DNA from 3 places in the Streptomyces sp. NPDC048434 genome. Region 3 is predicted to be linked to each of the others. Evidence: riboswitches for the same ligand, from Rfam matches in the RefSeq annotation. Region 3 holds a riboswitch; each other region holds the start of a gene.
What was found. Region 3 has a riboswitch for cobalamin ahead of ACGFWI_RS11280 (HoxN/HupN/NixA family nickel/cobalt transporter). Riboswitches for the same ligand answer to the same signal wherever they lie in the genome.
Positions count from the first base shown of each region.

Region 1: another riboswitch for cobalamin. It lies ahead of cobN (cobaltochelatase subunit CobN); the one in region 3 lies ahead of ACGFWI_RS11280 (HoxN/HupN/NixA family nickel/cobalt transporter).
Region 2: another riboswitch for cobalamin. It lies ahead of ACGFWI_RS21765 (ribonucleoside-diphosphate reductase subunit alpha); the one in region 3 lies ahead of ACGFWI_RS11280 (HoxN/HupN/NixA family nickel/cobalt transporter).

Region 1 covers NZ_JBICXQ010000023.1:93,228-96,497, forward strand. The annotation lists gene cobN (cobaltochelatase subunit CobN) at 1-2,023, opposite strand, end outside; cobalamin riboswitch at 2,061-2,186, opposite strand; gene cobG (precorrin-3B synthase) at 2,353-3,270, shown strand, end outside.
Region 2 covers NZ_JBICXQ010000018.1:59,152-62,421, forward strand. The annotation lists gene mctP (monocarboxylate uptake permease MctP) at 1-1,194, shown strand, start outside; cobalamin riboswitch at 1,422-1,585, shown strand; gene ACGFWI_RS21765 (ribonucleoside-diphosphate reductase subunit alpha) at 1,747-3,270, shown strand, end outside.
Region 3 covers NZ_JBICXQ010000007.1:246,996-250,265, forward strand. The annotation lists gene ACGFWI_RS11270 (DoxX family protein) at 1-139, shown strand, start outside; gene ACGFWI_RS11275 (VOC family protein) at 305-805, shown strand; gene ACGFWI_RS11280 (HoxN/HupN/NixA family nickel/cobalt transporter) at 874-2,046, opposite strand; cobalamin riboswitch at 2,077-2,284, opposite strand; gene ACGFWI_RS11285 (alpha/beta fold hydrolase) at 2,435-3,270, opposite strand, start outside.

The DNA of each region.
Region 1 (3,270 bases), on a different contig from region 3:
GTGCGCCGCCCAGGACATGCAGACCGTCGCGGATCTGGGCGTCCTTGACCTCGCACAGCCAGCCGTCGACGTGCAGCAGGAAGTCGTCGAAGCCCTCGTCGTCCGGGCGGGCCTCCAGGCCCAGGTCGTGGTCGAGCCTGGCGGCCTGGATCAGCGTCCAGATCTGGGCGCGGATCGCGGGCAGCTTGGCCGGGTCCATGGCGGAGATGGCCGCGTACTCGTCGAGCAGCTGCTCCAGGCGCGCGATATCGCCGTAGGACTCGGCGCGGGCCATCGGCGGGACGAGGTGGTCGACGAGGGTGGCGTGGACCCGGCGCTTGGCCTGGGTGCCCTCGCCCGGGTCGTTGACCAGGAAGGGGTAGACGAGCGGGAGATCGCCGAGGGCGGCGTCCGGGCCGCAGGCCGCGGACAGCCCGGCGTTCTTGCCGGGCAGCCACTCCAGGTTGCCGTGCTTGCCCAGGTGGACCATGGCGTCCGCGCCGAATCCGCCGTCGTCGGCCGAGGCCGCGATCCAGCGGTACGCCGCCAAGTAGTGGTGCGAGGGCGGCAGATCGGGGTCGTGGTAGATCGCGATCGGGTTCTCGCCGAAGCCGCGCGGCGGCTGGATGAGGATGAGGAGATTGCCGCGGCGCAGGGCGGCCAGCACGATGTCGCCGTCGGGGTTGCGGCTGCGGTCGACGAACATCTCGCCGGGCGGCGGCCCCCAGTGCTGCTCGACGGAGTCCCGCAGTTCCTGCGGGAGCGTGGCGTACCAGCGCTTGTAGTCGGCGGCCGGGATACGGACCGGGTTGCGGGCGAGCTGCTCCTCGGTCAGCCACTCCTGGTCGTGGCCGCCGGCCTCGATGAGGGCGTAGATCAGCTCGTCGCCGTCGCCGGACACGAGGCCGGGAACCTCTTCGGTGCCGAAGTCATAGCCGTCGGCCTGCAGACGGCGCAGCAGCGCGACGGCGCTGGCGGGGGTGTCCAGGCCGACCGCGTTGCCGATCCGGGAGTGCTTGGTCGGGTACGCGGACAGCACCAGGGCGAGGCGCTTCTCGGCGGCCGGGATGTGGCGCAGCCGGGCATGCCGGACGGCGATGCCGGCGACCCGGGCGGCGCGCTCGGCGTCGGCGACGTACACCGGCAGACCGTCCTCGTCGACCTCCTTGAAGGAGAACGGAACGGTGATCAGCCGGCCGTCGAACTCGGGGACGGCGATCTGCGAGGCGGCGTCCAGCGGCGACAGCCCCTCGTCGCTCTCCTCCCAGGCACTGCGCGGCCCGGTCAGGCACAGGGCCTGCAGGATCGGAACGTCGAGGGCGGCCAGCGCGCCCGCGTCCCAGGACTCGTCATCGCCGCCGGCGGAGGCCTCGGCGGGCTTGCTGCCGCCCGCGGCGAGGACCGTGGTGACCAGGGTGTCGGCGGCCCGCAGCTCCTCGATCAGCTCCGGCTCGGGGGCACGGAGGGAAGCGACGAAGAGCGGGCGGGCACGGCCGCCCGCCGCCTCGATCTGCTCGCACAGGGTCCGTACGAAGCCGGTGTTGCCGCTCATGTGGTGGGCGCGGTAGTAGAGCACGGCGATCAGCGGGCCGGTCTCGTTGCGGGCTTCCCACTCCAGCGGGCCCCAGCTGGGGGCGGGCGCGGGCGGCTCGAAGCCATGACCGGTCAGCAGCACCGTGTCGGAGAGGAAGCGGGCGAGCTGGTCGAGATTGGCGGGCCCGCCGTGCGCGAGGTAGGCGTGCGCCTCGGCCGCGATGCCGACCGGGACCGTGGACTGCTCCATGAGCTGGGCGTCGGGGGCCTGTTCACCGGTGAGCACGACGACCGGCCGGTGCTGGTCCTCGGCGAGCAGCACCTCCAGGCCCTCCTCCCAGGCCCGGATCCCGCCGAGGAGACGCACGACGACGAGGTCGCAGCCCTCCAGCAGTGCGGGCAGCTCGGCGACGTCGAGACGGGCGGGGTTGGCGAGCCGGTACGGCACGGGACCCGTGGCCGCGCGGGCACTGAGCAGGTCGGTGTCGGAGGTCGACAGCAGCAGAAGCATGCGAGCGCAGGCCTTCCTCGGGGTGTCCGCGCCCCGGGTGGTCGTAAGGACGGCGGGAGTTCCTGGCTCGCCCGGCAGGCCGGGTTCACAGTGGCGGGACCGCGCCGGATTCTCACCGGGCTTCCTCCCTAGGGCCGTAGGACCCTGCGCCGTCGCTGGCGTCGGCGGGCCAGCCGACCCACCGACCTGCATAGTAAGGGCTGTGGCCGGGCGAGGTAAGCGGGCCTCCTGGCAGGCCGCGGCGGGACGGGGGCGTGCACGCGGCGGGCCGGGTGCATGGCCGGATCCGGCCCGGATCGGCGCCCACCCCCGTGGGTATGCTCGCGGCCATGCCGCCCTCCCCCTCGACACGGCCGCAGGCCGCCGCACCGCCTCTGCGCGACCGCGGTGACGCCTGCCCGGGAGCGCTGCGGCTGCATACGGCCGCCGACGGCAATCTCGCCCGTATCCGGGTACCCGCCGGAGATTTGACGGCCCGTCAGGCCACTGTCCTGGCCAACGCCGCGGAACTGCTCGGCGACGGCCACCTCTCCCTCACCTCCCGCGGCAACGCCGAGCTCCGCGGCCTTGCGGAGGACTGCGGCGCCCGGCTCGCCGGTCTGCTGCGCGACGCCGGTCTGCTGCCCTCCGAGCGCCACGAACGCATCCGCAACATCCTCGCCTCCCCGCTGGCCGGACTGGACCGGCACACCCCTTCTGACGTGCGACGGTGGGCCCGTGAGCTGGACGCACTGCTCTGTGCGAGCGAGTCAGCGACCGCCCTCTCCGGCCGTTTCCTGTTCGTTGTGGACGACGGACGGGGCGATGTGGCGGCGCTCGGCGGAGATGTGAGCTTGCTCGCAGAACCGGACGGGGACCGGACCGGACCGGCGGGCAGCGCCCTGCTGCGGGTCGGCGACGATCCGGCGGCGCTGCGGATCGCCGGCCCGGACGTACCGCGCGCCGCGCTCACCGCCGCCGAGGCCTTCCTGACCGCCGCCGGGGCGAGCGGCAGCGGCGCCTGGCGGGTCCGCGAACTCCCGGACGGGCACGGGCTGAGCGCCCTGGACGTGGCCGACGCGCTGCGGTCGGCGGGCATCGGGGCCGCGTACGTGCCCGAGGCTCCCGCACCCGGAACCCGCACCTCCCCGCCGTATGCGGACTCCTCCGCCCCCGGCATCGTCGAGGGCCCCGACGGCGACCGGGCGCTCTCGGTCCTGGCGCCGCTGGGCCGGCTGTCGGTGGCCCAATGGCGGCTGCTGACCGCG
Region 2 (3,270 bases), on a different contig from region 3:
GTCGGCATCCAGGCCGTCCTGGACGTGATGGGCATCGGCGGCGGCGAGCACACCAACTGGTTCGTCAAGGACCTGCCGCTGCTGATCGCCTTCGCCGTGCTGGCCGCGTACACCTACTCCTCGGGTCTGCGGGCACCGGCGCTGATCGCGTTCGTCAAGGACGGGCTGATCTACCTCGTCATCACCGTCGCGATCATCTACATCCCGATCAAGCTGGGCGGCTTCGACGCGATCTTCGACACGGCCGGCAAGGCGCTCGCCCAGCCCGGCCCGGTCGCCGGCAAACCGCGTGGCGAGCTGATCAGCGGCCCCAACGCCCAATGGGGGTATGCGACCTTGGCGCTCGGCTCGGCGCTGGCGCTCTTCATGTACCCGCACTCGATCACCGCGACGCTGTCCTCGCGCAGCCGCAATGTGATCCGCCGCAACACCACCATCCTGCCGCTGTACTCCCTCATGCTGGGCCTGCTGGCGCTGCTCGGCTTCATGGCGATCAAGGCCGGCACGGACATCCAGGGCAACCCGCAGCTGGCCATCCCGCAGCTCTTCGAGGACATGTTCCCGAGCTGGTTCTCCGGCGTGGCGTTCGCCGCGATCGGCATCGGCGCGCTGGTGCCCGCGGCCATCATGTCCATCGCCGCGGCCAACCTCTTCACCCGCAACGTCTACAAGGACTTCCTCAAACAGGACGCCACTCCCGAGCAGGAGCACAAGGTCGCCAAGCTGGTCTCGCTGCTGGTGAAGGTCGGCGCGCTGGTCTTCGTCCTCACCATGGACAAGACGATCGCGATCAACTTCCAGCTGCTGGGCGGCATCTGGATCCTGCAGACCATGCCGTCCCTGGTCGGTGGCCTGTTCACCCGCTGGTTCCACCGCTGGGCACTGCTGGGCGGCTGGGCGGTCGGCATGCTCTACGGCACGCTCGCGGCATACGGCGTCGCCAGTCCGACCCAGGCCCACTTCGGCGGCTCCAGCAAGGAGATCCCGGGCATCGGTGAAATCGGCTACATCGGCCTGACCGCCTTCGTCCTGAACGTCGTCGTGACGGTCGTCCTGACCATCGTCCTCAAGGCCGTCAACGCCCCCGAAGGCACCGACGAAACCAGCCCCGCCGACTATGCGGCAGACGCCGGCGACGAGGGCGTCGCCGCCGAACTGCCCCCCGCCACGGCAGGCGCACCGGCCGGCCACTGAACCACCGGCCCGCACACGGCTACGGGCCGCCACGTCCCCCGGGGCGCGGCGGCCCGTAGCCGTTTCCTGCCCCAAGGCGCGGCCCGTGGCGGGCCGGCGAGCGCGGTCATGGAGCCCTCCCCTGCTGCGCCGGACGGGCCGGGTTGCGTGCCGCAGGCCAGGGGGGAAGCCACTGACAGGCACTGTGTGATCACTCACGACACACTAGATGTGGTGGTGCAAGTGAAGAGGCGCCACCACATGTATGCTCGACCTCGCTGTCGCCGCAGGGGAATCCGGTGGGAATCCGGAACTGTCCCGCAACGGTGTTGGAGCGGGCTCGGTCGGCCGAACAACGGCCCTGGCACGCGCCCGTGAAGTCCGAAGACCTGCCGACGGTACGCCCGCACCGCCATGGGTGCGGACGTCGATACGTCCGGGCCCCGAGGGTTGGGCCGGTGGACGCCGCGCGGTGTGCCCGCGCACCCCTGACCAACACGGGGTGCCGCATGCCCGCGTGCGCCCGTCGCGTCCCTCTCCTCCTGGCCCCCGCCGAGTGAGGGAGAGCACCACGTGACCATCGCGCCAACGGAGCCCGCGTCAGACGCCGAGGTCGTGCCGCCCGCGGTGGCCACGCCTGCCGGTCCCGCCGACGGCGGACCGGGCGAGGACGGTCCGGGCGTCGCCCTGTTGCGCACCCTGACCGACCTGACCGCGGACCTGACCGCGACCGACCCCGGCAAGGTGGCCGCCGCCGCCCTGCGCGGCCGGCACGCGGGCTCCGACGAGGCCGAACTGCGGTCGCTGGCCACGGACGCCGCCGCCGGTCTGATCGGTGACGAGCCGCAGTACTCCAAGCTCGCCGCGCGTCTGCTCACCCTTGCCATCGCGGAGGAGGCGGCCGGACAGGGGGCGGTCGCCTTCTCCGCCTCCGTCGAAACCGGCCACCGCGAGGGCCTGATCGCCGATGAGACCGCGGAGTTCGTACGGACCCACGCGGCCCGTCTGGACGCGCTGGTCGACAAGGCGCTGGCCGACGGTGCCGATGACCGGTTCGGCTACTTCGGACTGCGCACCCTGCACTCGCGCTACCTCCTGCGCCACCCCACCACCCGTCAGGTCATCGAGACCCCCCAGCACTTCCTGCTGCGGGTGGCCTGCGGCCTCGCCGAGGACCACAGCGAGCGCGCGCTGGACGAGGTCGCCGAGCTCTACCGCCTCACCAGCTCGCTGTCCTACCTCCCCTCCTCCCCCACCCTCTTCAACTCCGGTACCCGCCACCCGCAGATGTCGTCCTGCTATCTGCTGGACTCGCCGCTGGACGAGCTGGACTCGATCTACGACCGCTACCACCAGGTCGCGCGGCTCTCGAAGCACGCGGGCGGCATCGGCCTCTCCTACTCCCGCATCCGCGCCCGCGGTTCGCTGATCCGCGGCACCAACGGGCACTCCAACGGCATCGTGCCGTTCCTGCGCACCCTGGACGCCTCGGTCGCGGCCGTGAACCAGGGCGGCCGGCGCAAGGGCGCCGCCTGTGTCTACCTGGAGACCTGGCACGCCGACATCGAGGAGTTCCTGGAGCTGCGCGACAACACCGGTGAGGAGGCCCGCCGTACGCACAACCTGAACATCGCCCACTGGATCCCGGACGAGTTCATGCGCCGCGTGGAGGCGGACGCCGACTGGTCGCTGTTCTCGCCCTCGGACGCCCCGGAGCTGGTGGACCTGTGGGGCGACGCGTTCGACGCCGCCTACCGCAAGGCCGAGGCCGAGGGCCGGGCGCTCAAGCAGATCCCGGCCCGGGTGCTGTACTCCCGCATGATGCGCACCCTGGCGCAGACCGGCAACGGCTGGATGACGTTCAAGGACGCCGCCAACCGCACCGCCAACCAGACCGCCGAGCCCGGCCAGGTCGTGCACTCCTCCAACCTGTGCACCGAGATCCTGGAGGTGACGAACGACGGGGAGACCGCGGTCTGCAACCTGGGATCGGTGAACCTCGCCGCGCACCTGGGCGACGAGGCCGCCGGCTGGGAGGAGGCGATGGACTGGGAGCGGCTGGACGCCACGGTCCGTACCGCCGTCACCTTCCTCGAC
Region 3 (3,270 bases):
CCTGGCGCTGACCGGGCCCGGCCGCTACGCCATCGACCGCCTCCTGCCGGGCCTGCGCGCACACCGGCCGGTCCACGGCGTGGCCGCGCTGGTGCTGGGTGTGGTGCTGGCGGGCGCGGTTCTGCTGGTCCGGAAGTGACCCGGAAGTGAGCCGCTCCCCGCACTTCGGGCACCCGGGCCGAAAACGGCCGGATCCCGGCCGGAGGAATTCGGGCAGCGGCGGGGCGGGCGGGGTAGATCAGGAGTGGGGGAGGGCACGGCGGCCCCCGGCGGTGTCGTGGCAGGAGATCGGAGAGCAGGCTGCATGTCCGTACGACGTCTGAACCACGCGGTGCTCTACGTCCGTGATGTGGCGCGGTCGGTCGCTTTCTACACCGAGGCCCTCGGGCTCGCGGTGGGGATCGAGGTCCCGGGACGGGCCGCGTTCCTCGGCGCTCCCGGCTCACTCAACGATCATGATCTGGCGCTGTTCGCGGTGGGGCCGGATGCGCCGGGGCCCGAGGCCGGGCGGGTCGGGCTCTACCACCTGGCCTGGGAAATCGGCACGCTCGGTGAGCTGGTCGCGGCCCATGCGCAGCTCGTCGAGCGGGGCGCGCTGGTGGGGTCGAGTGATCACCTCGTCGCCAAGTCGCTGTACGCCAAGGACCCGGACGGCAATGAGTTCGAGGTGATGTGGCGGGTCCCGCGGGAGGACTGGCCCGGTTCGGACCAGCCGGAGCGGCTGCTGCCACTCGATCTGGCGGCGGCGCTGGAGCGCTGGGGGCCGGATCTGGTGACGGGTTCGGCGGCCGGTTCGGCCACCTGAAAGGGCGGCTGTGGCCCGACGCCGATACGGGCGCCGGGGACGTACGGGGCGCGTGCGGCTGACGCGCCTCAGGAGCCCGGCGCGGCCTGCTCCGCCGACCCCGTCTGTTCCGCCGCCTCCGTCCGCTGCGCCGACTTCGTTCGCTCCGCCCGCTCCGCCCAGCGCTTTTCGACGCCGGCCAGTCGCCAGTACGCCAGCGCCGCGGCCCACACCACCATGAACAGGCCGACGATGAGGAAGCCCGCATTGCCGAGGTCCAGGCCGGAAATCCAGCCGGTCAGCGGGTCGTTGAGGGCGAGCTTCTCGTGCAGCACGGTCACCAGCTCGATCGTGCCGATGAAGAAGGCGACGGCGATCGACAGGCCGGTGATGGTGAGGTTGTAGTAGACCTTGCGCACCGGGTTGGAGAACGCCCACTGGTAGGCGAAGTTCATGAAGGTGCCGTCGAGGGTGTCGAACAGGCTCATCCCGGCGGCGAAGAGCAGCGGCAGGCACAGCACGGCGTACCAGGGCAGGCCGGCCGCGGCGCCACTGCCGGCCATCACCATCAGGGTCACTTCGGTCGCGGTGTCGAAGCCGAGCCCGAAGAGGAAGCCGAGCGGGAACATCTGGCCGGGACGGGAGATCGAGCGGGTGAACCGTCCCAGGAAGCGGTTCATGAAGCCGCGCGCATTGAGGCGCTGTTCCAGCTCGGCCTCGTCGTAGTGGCCGTTGCGCATACCGCGGAAGACCCGCCAGATCCCCGTCAGGGCGATCAGGTTGAGGGCGGCGATGAGGTAGAGAAAGGTGCCCGAGATCGTGGTGCCGACCGTGCCCAGGATCTGGTGCGTACGGGACTCGTCGTTGAGCAGGGTGCCCGCGAGCTGGGCGCCGCCCGCCACCAGGGCCGCCATTGCGACGACCATGCTGGAGTGGCCGAGGGCGAACCAGAAGCCGACCGAGACGGGCCGCTTGCCGTCGGCCATCAGCTTGCGGGTGGTGTTGTCGATCGCGGCGATGTGGTCGGCGTCGAAGGCGTGCCGCATACCGAGGGTGTATGCGGTGATGCCGAGACCCACCCCGAAGACCTGGCTGCCCACCGCGTAGTGATGGGGCACCACGAGCAGGAAGAGCACGCCGAAGGCGATGAGATGCAGACCGGCTATGACGGCCATCAGGCCCGCGGTGCGGACGGTGTCCTGCCGGCGCCAGCGGAAGGCGGTGGAGGCAGGGGTGGGTCGGGTATCGGTGGACAGGACCATCCGGCGGTTACGCTCCAGCACCTCGTGGATCAGTTCGTGAGATGCCGTGGCCGGTCTCCTGGCTTACGGGTGCACGCGCCCGCCCCCGCCTTCCCGGCCGCGGCCAGTGGCGCCGCAGGCGCGCCGTGCGCCTGCGGAAGGGGCGGAAACTCCCCGATCACAGTGGCGAGGGCCGCTCCGGTCTGGGACCACAAGGTCCGTCACCGGCTTCCCGAACACCACGGCCCGGTCACTCTAACTGCCACCAGGGAGGGGTGAGGTGCACGGGGCTTGCCCGTGGCCCGGGAGGGAGCACTCCCCGGGCGCGGCCGGCCGTTCCACGGGGCGGTCGTTGCCACCGCGGCCGCCCTCGGAGCCGGTGGTCCCAGGGGCCGTGGTCCGCGGTGGGTCAGTGGTCCAGGGAGGAGAGGAAGGTGTGGAGTTCGCGGTCGAAGAGCGCGGTGTTCTCCAGATTGACCATATGGGCCGCCCCCGGTATCCGGACTCTTCGGGCGCCGGGAACGGTCAGCGCTATCGCATGGGCATTGGCGGAGATGTCACTGCTGTCGAGGTCGCCGTCGAACACGACCGTCGGCACCCGGATCTCGCCCAGGCGGCCCGCGGCGCCGACCTCAAGGGGCATACCGGCACCCGCACCCTCGGCATGCACCTCCACATTGGCCTCGGCCGAGGCGCGCATCCGCTCGCGGAATCCCGGGTGCACCGCGGACGGTTCGCGATGCGGTCCGTCCACCCACATCCGCAGGAAGTGCTCGACATACCGTTCCGCGCCGTCCGGTGTGCCGATCGCCGCCACCTGCGCCTTGATGTGCTCCAGGAGGAAGGGGTCGGTGAAGGCGCGGCCGCTGATGCCGGGGGAGGCCAGCGCGAGGGCCGTCACCCGCTCCGGGCGGGCTATGGCGGCGTCGAGCGCGACCCGCGCACCATGGGAGAGGCCGACGAGGACGGCGCCGGGAACATCGAGCGCGTCCAGCAGGGCACAGAGGTCGTCGTGGTTGGCGTAGTCCCCGGCCACGGTGGAGGACAGGCCGTGGCCGCGGAAGTCGTAACGGATCGCGCGCAGGCCGGAGTTCACCAGCCAGGCGAACTGCTCGTCCCACATGTGCTGGTCGAGCATGCCGCCGTGGAGCAGCACCACCGCGGGGCCCGAGCCGGCCGTCTCGTAGAACAGCTCACCGTCGTCGATCGGCACGAGCCCGTTGTCGATCTCGGACCAGGCGGTGA